Silvibacterium dinghuense: one gene and its partner. The protein of the gene in region 1 binds, or shares a complex with, the protein of each later gene. Links are inferred from orthologs where the notes say so. Each region holds a gene or a part of one and is shown on either strand. Other genes may lie near its edges.

What was found. The genes of interacting proteins can lie anywhere in the genome.
Region 2: the proteins of nuoH (region 1) and ESZ00_RS14460 are in contact, whole or in part, in a crystal structure (PDB 6Y11), measured with the Thermus thermophilus proteins. The link is inferred for Silvibacterium dinghuense from one-to-one orthologs. Residues at the interface, in WP_096411122.1 of Thermus thermophilus: Arg36, Val44, Arg45, Met46, Gly47, Pro48, Asn49, Arg50, Val51, Leu57, Gln58, Ala61, Asp62, Ile64, Lys65, Ile67, Phe68, Lys69, Glu70, Ile72, Val74, Glu223, Ala224, Glu225, His233, Thr234, Glu235, Tyr236, Ser237, Trp241; in WP_096411117.1 of Thermus thermophilus: Arg16, Glu17, Gly18, Leu24, Leu27, Val28, Trp30, Gly31, Arg32, Asn34, Ser35, Trp37, Thr54, Asp55, Ala56, Asp59, Ala61, Arg62, Phe63, Gly64, Glu66, Val67, Phe68, Arg69, Ala70, Ser71, Arg73, Gln74, Ala75, Asp76.

What each region holds. Positions count from the first base shown.
Region 1 is NZ_SDMK01000002.1:469,006-471,811, forward strand. It holds nuoH (NADH-quinone oxidoreductase subunit NuoH), read left to right. Parts: upstream 1-778; coding sequence 779-1,834; downstream 1,835-2,806. Other genes in the region: nuoG (NADH-quinone oxidoreductase subunit NuoG), read left to right, coding at 1-715; ESZ00_RS11190 (NADH-quinone oxidoreductase subunit J family protein), read left to right, coding at 1,900-2,394; nuoK (NADH-quinone oxidoreductase subunit NuoK), read left to right, coding at 2,398-2,703; nuoL (NADH-quinone oxidoreductase subunit L), read left to right, coding at 2,717-2,806. UniProt on the Escherichia coli protein: NDH-1 shuttles electrons from NADH, via FMN and iron-sulfur (Fe-S) centers, to quinones in the respiratory chain. The immediate electron acceptor for the enzyme in this species is believed to be ubiquinone.
Region 2 is NZ_SDMK01000003.1:105,979-110,842, forward strand. The notes cover bases 593-3,544. They hold ESZ00_RS14460 (NADH-quinone oxidoreductase subunit B), read right to left. Parts: upstream 2,387-3,544; coding sequence 1,799-2,386; downstream 593-1,798. Other genes in these bases: ESZ00_RS14455 (OmpA family protein), read right to left, coding at 593-1,295; ESZ00_RS14465 (ammonium transporter), read left to right, coding at 2,713-3,544. In the rest of the region: more of ESZ00_RS14455, read right to left, coding at 1-592; more of ESZ00_RS14465, read left to right, coding at 3,545-4,116; ESZ00_RS14470 (P-II family nitrogen regulator), read left to right, coding at 4,171-4,509; ESZ00_RS14475 (bifunctional uridylyltransferase/uridylyl-removing protein GlnD), read left to right, coding at 4,657-4,864. UniProt on the Escherichia coli protein: NDH-1 shuttles electrons from NADH, via FMN and iron-sulfur (Fe-S) centers, to quinones in the respiratory chain. The immediate electron acceptor for the enzyme in this species is ubiquinone.

The DNA of each region.
Region 1 (2,806 bases):
TCTTGTCGAGATGTTTGACGCTGCCGGCGCTGGCGATCTTGCTGCTCTCTATATCGTCGGCTCGAATCCCGTAGCCCGCTACGGGGTCGACCCCTCAGCCCTCAAGAATACATTCCTCGTTGTGCAGGACATGTTCCTCACCGAGACGGCTGTGCTCGCCGATGTGGTCTTCCCTGCCGCCAATCTTTATGAGAAGGCCGGCACTGCGACGAACACGTACGGTGATCTGCAGCTGGTCAAGAAGGGCGCGGACAAGAGCGGTGTACGGGCCGACTTCGAGATCATTGTCCGCATGGCCGCCAAGCTGGGCGCCAATCCCCGGGCCTTCGTGCCTGTCGGCAAAGGGGTACGGGCCGATTTCGGCCAGACCCGCGGCGCACAGTCCGGTGAAGCCGATCGCCATCAGGTATGGCTCGCCGCACACAGCCTCGAGCCGAAGCTCAGCCCCTTCGATCCCTTCGCGATCTTCGACGAAATCCAGCGACTGGTTCCGGCCTATGATGTTCCCCGCCTCGACCTGCTGCTGGGCAACGATGAACATGTGAAGTCCGAGCTCGTGCAGATTGATGGCACCGTGGTACGCCGCGATCTGGTCCTGCCGGCCAACGATCATCTCGCGACCTCGGGGACTCTCGGCCGCTACAGTGCAAAGCTCACCGAGGTTGCCAACTCTCCGACCATGTTGACCAGTGCCGAGGAAACGGCAGCAGATTGATGGCGCCCTGCTGAGGCAAGAGCAGACACATAACGCATCAGGAACGCATTCAGGAAGGCCCTTGTGGAAGTAAGCATCTGGATTTTCTTATTGCTGAGCGTGTTAAAGGTGATCGTCGTCACGGTCATTCTGCTGACCGCGGTCGCCTACACGGTGCTGCTGGAGCGCAAGGTGGTGGGCCGCATCCAAAATCGCTGGGGACCCAGCCGCGTCGGCCCCTTCGGCCTGCTCCAGCCGCTCGCTGACGGGTTGAAACTCTTTCTGAAAGAAGACCTGATGCCGGAGTCGGTCTATCGGCCGCTGTTTGTGCTCGCACCGATCATCGCGCTGGCCTGCGCCCTGATGTCGATCTCCATGATCCCCTTTGGCGACGACATTCGTTACAAGGGAGTCGATCTCTTCCAGATCTCCGATGTCAATATCGGTCTGCTCATCCTGCTGGCCATCACCGGCGTCGGCGTTTACGGCATTGCGCTCTCGGGCTGGGCGTCGAACAATAAATACTCGCTGCTGGGCGCGCTGCGCGCCAGTGCCCAGGTCATCAGCTACGAGCTCGCCCTCGGACTTTCACTGGTCGGCGTCATCCTGCGCTCGCAGTCCCTGCGCCTGCGCGACATTGTCGACGTCCAGGCGACGCACGGCCTGCTTTCGTGGAATGTCTTCGGCGGATTCCAGTTCGTTGCTTTCTTTATCTATCTCACCGCTGCGTATGCGGAAACCAACCGCGCGCCGTTCGACCTTCCCGAAGCTGAAAGCGAGCTCACGGCCGGCTACCATACGGAATACAGCTCGATGAAGTTCGCCATGTTCTTCATGGCCGAGTATGCCAACATGATCACCGTCAGCTGCGTGGCGACGCTGCTTTTCCTTGGCGGCTGGTCGAGCCCGTTCGGCAACCTTCTGCCGGCGATTGGCGGCCCGATTGTTCAGGCGCTCCTGCCGGTCTTCTGGTTCGTTGCAAAAGTCTTCTTCTTCCTCTTTCTCTATGTCTGGGTGCGCGGCACGCTGCCGCGCTTCCGTTATGACCAGCTGATGAGCTTCGGCTGGAAGTTTCTGATGCCACTGGCGGTGTTGAATATCATCGCCACCAGCCTGTGGCTTGCGTTCCGTGCCGGCTAGCCTCTATTTCGCAACCGGTCTGACTTCGTGCGACTCAACAGGCACACATGTGAGTGATTGAAGCGATGCATCTGGTTCTCTTCTTCATCTTCGGCGGGCTTTGCGTGTTAGGAGCGCTGAATCTCCTGCTGCAAAGGCATCCCATCAACTCCGCGCTCTCGCTCATCGTCGTGATGAGTTCGCTGGCCGTGCTCTACCTGCTGCTCGGAGCCGAGTTCCTGGCCGCGGCACAGGTTATCGTTTACGCCGGTGCCATCATGGTGCTCTTCACCTTCGTCATCATGCTGCTCAACGCAGGCAAGGAAGAGAAGACGCACGGCAGCAAGGCTGCATATCTGGTCGGTTTCCCCGGCGCCGCGGCGATCATCGCCACACTCACCTACATGTTCCTGCAGAACAGCGGCCCACTGGGCGGCGCGAAACTCGGCGACTACCTGGTGACGACGCAGGACCTGAGCCGCGTGCTCTTCCGCGATCTTCTGTTGCCCTTTGAAGTCACCTCCGTCCTCATTCTGGTAGCGATCCTCGGCGCCGTCGCGCTAGCAAGAAGGGAGCACTGATCGATGGTCGTCCCTATCTCCTATTACCTCATCCTCAGCGCCATCCTGTTCTCGATCGGCGTCGCCGCTTTTCTTGTCAAGCGCAACATCATCAGCGTCTTCATGTCCATTGAGCTGATGCTGAACGCGGTGAATCTCAGCTTCGTGGCTTTTGCTCACCACTGGCACCAGGTGAGCGGGCAGATTTTCGTCTTCTTCGTCATGGTCGTCGCCGCCGCCGAGGCCGCCGTAGGCCTGGCCATCATCATCGCCGTCTTCCGTACGCGGAATACCCTGAACGTCGACTCGGTCGACCTGATGAAACTGTGAGGCCGAGGCAATCATGAACGGTTCCCTGCATCTCTGGCTTCTCCCCGTCATCCCCTTTGCCGGCTTCCTGTTAAACGGGTTGCTGGGCCGCCGCCTGCCCAAG
Region 2 (4,864 bases), on another replicon or contig:
TCGACTTCGTGGCGGTGATGACGACCCTTGACCTCAGGTGCCGGAGCGGTGTTGCCAACAACAACCAGGGTGGCGTCGGAGGCGCGCTGAGCATTCAGAGCGACATCGTCAAGGCAGCCCTTCGCGTCGTTGTCTACGCGAGCCGGACGGCGCTTGTCGTGATCGAACTGGATGGTGCAGAGCGTCTGCGTCTTCGGAGCCGGAGCCGGAGGAGCCTGGACATCGACCGTGGTCGTGCCCGAAGCAGTCTGGCCCTTGTCGTCAGCCACGTTGCAGGTCACCGTGATGCTGCCAGCCGGCGCACCGGTGGTCGACAGCGTCGCCGTGTTGCCGTTGCCGCTGATCGTGCCGGCAGAGGCTTGGTAGGTGTAGGTCAGCGGACGGTTCTGCGGGCTCACGCCGGTCGCAGTGATCGTCGAGCTGTCACCCGGCTTCACCGACGAGGGGTTCGCCGAGCAGCTGACCGTCGGCGGCTCGAACTGCTTCACCGTGAACTGCGCGGTGCAGTCAGCCGACTCGCCAGGCTTGTTGCCTTCGGTCACGTGGCCGGTCACCGTGTAGGAACCGGGGGCCAGGCTCGCCGTGTCGATCTTGCCTTCGGAGCTGCTGCCGCTCACCGTCACACCCTGGCCGCTCCAGCTGTAGGAAGCAGTCTTCTTGGGGTTCAGGTTCGTGGCGGTGCCGGTAACGGTGATCGGGTCACCCGGATAGACCGAGTTCGGGCTCACCGCGCAGGAGTACTGCACCGGCGGAGGCGGTACGATGTTGCCGAACTTGAAGACCAGACCGGTGCTCAGACGGGCATTGCCGACGTTCGCGCGGCCGCCAAAGGCAACTTCAGGTCCGTAGTTCGCGTGGAAATACTCATAGTCTGCCTGGAACAGGCGAAGACCCAGGCGATGATGCCAGAACGGCAGATCGTAGTCCAGACCGCCGCCGGCCGTCAGAGCCGGACCCCAGGTGTAGTTATGCGCCGCGTAGGGTTCGTCGTTCGGACCACCCAGGCGGACACCGCCGGCCAGACCGTGAACGAAGGGCGTCATGCCCTGCAGCGGGAAACGGAAAATGATACCGGCCTGCGCGGTCTGCGCGCCGTCATTGTTCCCATCCGGATGGTTGGCGTACTCAACCTGGCCGCCCACATACTTGTTGAAGTAGTATGCGCCGCTGATGATGGCACCGTAGTCAATCGACGAGTAGCTGTCGGAGAACGTCGTGCCATCCAGCTGAGGGGTCTGAACAGTACCCTTCGGAGCCAGGTACGAATAACCGGCAAAGATGTCAATCCGTGACACCGGAGCCTCTGCCGCAGCAGAGGGCGTTGAGGACGAACTCTGCCCATACATGCTCGATGCGCCAAGTCCTACAGCACACCCCACAAGCAGAATTCGGCTCAAAGGATTCAAGAAACGAGAATGCATGCGCCTATCCTCCAAAACCTTTGGAAATCGAACAAAAACCACTTTAAGGCCTAACTGGTACAGGCCAGGATTACAAAACCATCATCACGACTGCAGCGAAAGTCTGGAACTGCAGAAAATCTGACATTGCGGAAACGAAACCATGAGCAAGCCGGATGACTCTGTGCGGCGGTATTCAAACTACCACACTTTCTTTTTGTTAGAGCATAATTTCTTCAACGAGTTGCCTGCACTTGCGAGGATTTTTTTCTTCCTTCCGGCAACTTCTACATACCCTGCAAAGCATCTCGCAGGCACGTCGCAGACCTCGCCAGCCGCTCTTTTCCCTTGCCATGAGGAACGATCGTCAACGAATTGCAACTTATTGAAACATCATACTATTGCAGATTGAGTGCCCGCTTCAGACTGCCCCGCTCGCGCTGAATTTTTTCCTGCAGCAGCGTAATCGCATAAAGAAGCTGCTCCGGACGGGGCGGACACCCCGGGACATACACATCGACAGGTATCACCTGATTCACCCCCTGCAGGAGTGCGTAGTTGTTGAATACGCCTCCCGAGGTCGCACAGGCCCCCATCGAGATCACCCACTTGGGCTCCGGCATCTGGTCATAGAGACGCTTGATCACCGGCGCCATTTTGTTCGACACGCGCCCCGCAATCACCATCAGGTCCGACTGCCGCGGAGACGGCCGGAAGACCTCTGCCCCGAAACGCGCCACGTCGAAACGCGATGCTCCCATCGACATCATCTCGATCGCGCAGCAGGCCAGGCCGAAGGTCATGGGCCATACCGAATTCTTGCGAATCCAGTTCACTGCCGCATCCAGAGAGGTCAGGAATACACCGTCCGGCTGGTCATAGCCGTAGCTGACTTCTGCCAGCTTCTGACGGTTCTTCGCGCTGCTCTCCAGTGCCCCGAAAAGATACCGATCCTGCATCGTGCTGCCGTTCGTGGCGTCGCTCATATGCAACCACTATACCTCCGGCAGCCATCCTGCGATTCCCTGCCCCGGGGAATTTTCGACATCCTGTTCCTCTGCTCCATCTCGTTCGCAGGGCGTGCCTTCTTCCCGAATCACCCTTTGACCGGCAGCCTCATGGCTCAGGACGCGATTCTTTGTTTGAGCTTTTCGAAAAATATGTAAAAGTAGCTCCAAAGTTCGTTGTACCTTCAGGTCTCATTCGCTCCGAAAAAGGCACTCCGCCCCACGCGATTTCATGCCATTGTGAGCGAATGCCGGATACCCTCCGGCATCGATGCAGCTTGCCACCTTTCGATTTTGGGAGTGTTATGCGTTCTTCTTTCCTCGGGATTTTTCTCGCACTTGCTCTCTTCTGTTGCGGCACCTCGTTTGCGCAGTCCGCTCCTTCGCCGTCTACGGCTGACCAGATCGCCAGGCTGCAGGCTCAGGTTGCGCAGGCCCAGTCCTCGGCCGACAACGGCTGGATGCTGGTCAGCGCCGCACTGGTCCTGATGATGACCGGCCCCGGCCTGGCCCTCTTTTACGGCGGCCTGGTGCGCAGGAAGAACGTGCTCTCCGTCATGATGCAGAGCTTCGCCATGATGGCCATCATCACCATCATGTGGGCCATCGTGAACTACAGCCTGGCCTTCGACGCCGGCACCACCTTCATCGGCGGACTGCACCACCTCTTTCTCAAGGGCGTAGGACTCAATCCCGATCCCGATTACGCGGCTACGCTGCCTCTGCAGACCTTCATGGTCTACCAGCTGATGTTTGCCATCATCACCCCGGCGCTCATCACCGGCGCCTTCGCCGAACGCATGAAGTTCAGCGGCATGGCGGCCTTCCTCATCCTCTGGTCGATCGTCGTCTACTCGCCCATGGCCCACATGGTCTGGGGCAAGGGCGGACTGCTGAACGCCTCGCTCGGCGGCCGCTTCCCTTGCCTCGATTTCGCAGGCGGTACCGTCGTCCACGTCACCTCCGGCGTCTCGGCGCTGGTCACGGCCATTTACCTGGGCAAGCGCATCGGCTATCCCAAGGAAGCCATGATGCCGCACTCGGTCGTACTCAGCTTCATCGGCGCCTGTCTCCTCTGGGTCGGCTGGTTCGGCTTTAACGCCGGCAGCGCACTGGCCGCCGGAACCCTCGCCACCAGCGCCTTCGTAAACACGCACTTCGCCGCCGCTGCCGCCGCCCTCAGCTGGGCCGCCGCCGAGTGGATTCGCAACGGCAAGCCCAGCGCGCTCGGCGCTATCTCGGGATCGGTGGCCGGCCTGGTCGCCATCACCCCCGCGGCCGGCTTCGTCTCGCCCATGTCCGCCATCATCATCGGTCTGATCGCCGGCATCTTCTGCTACTTCATGGTTATCAAGGTGAAGAGCTGGTTCGGCTATGACGATTCCCTCGACGCCTTCGGCGTGCATGGCGCAGGCGGCACGCTCGGCGCCATCCTCACCGGCGTCTTCGCCACCAGCGCCATCAACCCCATCTTCGGTAAAACCGCCAGCGGCGCTCCGATACCCACCGGCGGCGCGGACGGCAACTGGCACCAGGTCCTCAACCAGTTCATCGGGGTGGCCATCGCATGGGCCATCTCCATTGTCGGCACCCTCATCCTGCTCAAGCTCGTCGATCTCACCATCGGCCTGCGTGTCACCCCGGAGCAGGAGATCGAAGGTCTCGATCTGACGCAGCACGGCGAAGAAGGCTACGACCACGCCTCCTAGTTGCGGCAAACCTGATACTCTTTCACTCGAACCAGGGAGTTTTGGGACTTTACGATGCACAAGATCGAAGCAGTAATTCAGCCTTCAAAGCTCGATGCCGTCAAGGATGCGCTTCTCGAAGTCGGCATCGAAGGCATGACGATTCTCGAAGCCCGCGGCCACGGCCGTCAGAAGGGTCACACCGAGTTCTATCGTGGCCGTGAATACACCGTCGACCTTCTCCCCAAGATCAAGCTGGAGATGGTCGTTACCGACGAACTGGTGGAGAAGGCGATCCAGGCCATTCTCTCCTCAGCCCGCACCGGCAAGATCGGCGACGGCAAGATCTTCGTCTCGAAGATCGATGAAGCCATTCGCATCCGTAACGACGAGCGCGGCTCGACGGCGCTCTAACCTTCCGCCGCCGCAGGCGTCCTGCTCCGGACGCCTGCAGCGGGCCGGCCATGCAAGTTTCACTGCGCTGCGGGCACGTTCTGACATCTTCCGCAGGCACCCGGAGTCTTCGGCTCCACGTTTATTTCCAATTTTCCTCAGCCACCTATGACCAGCGACCTCCCACTGCTGCAGCATTTACGAAACCTGTATCAGCAGGAGAGCGAAGAGCTGCGTCTGACTTACCTCCGCACCGGAGATGGCTCCGCCGCCATTCGCCGCCGCGCAGCCATCGTCGACAACATCGTCCGGCAGCTCTGGCAGAGCTTTGCCGGTCCCGCCGGGCGCCCCAATGTCGCCCTGGTTGCGACCGGCG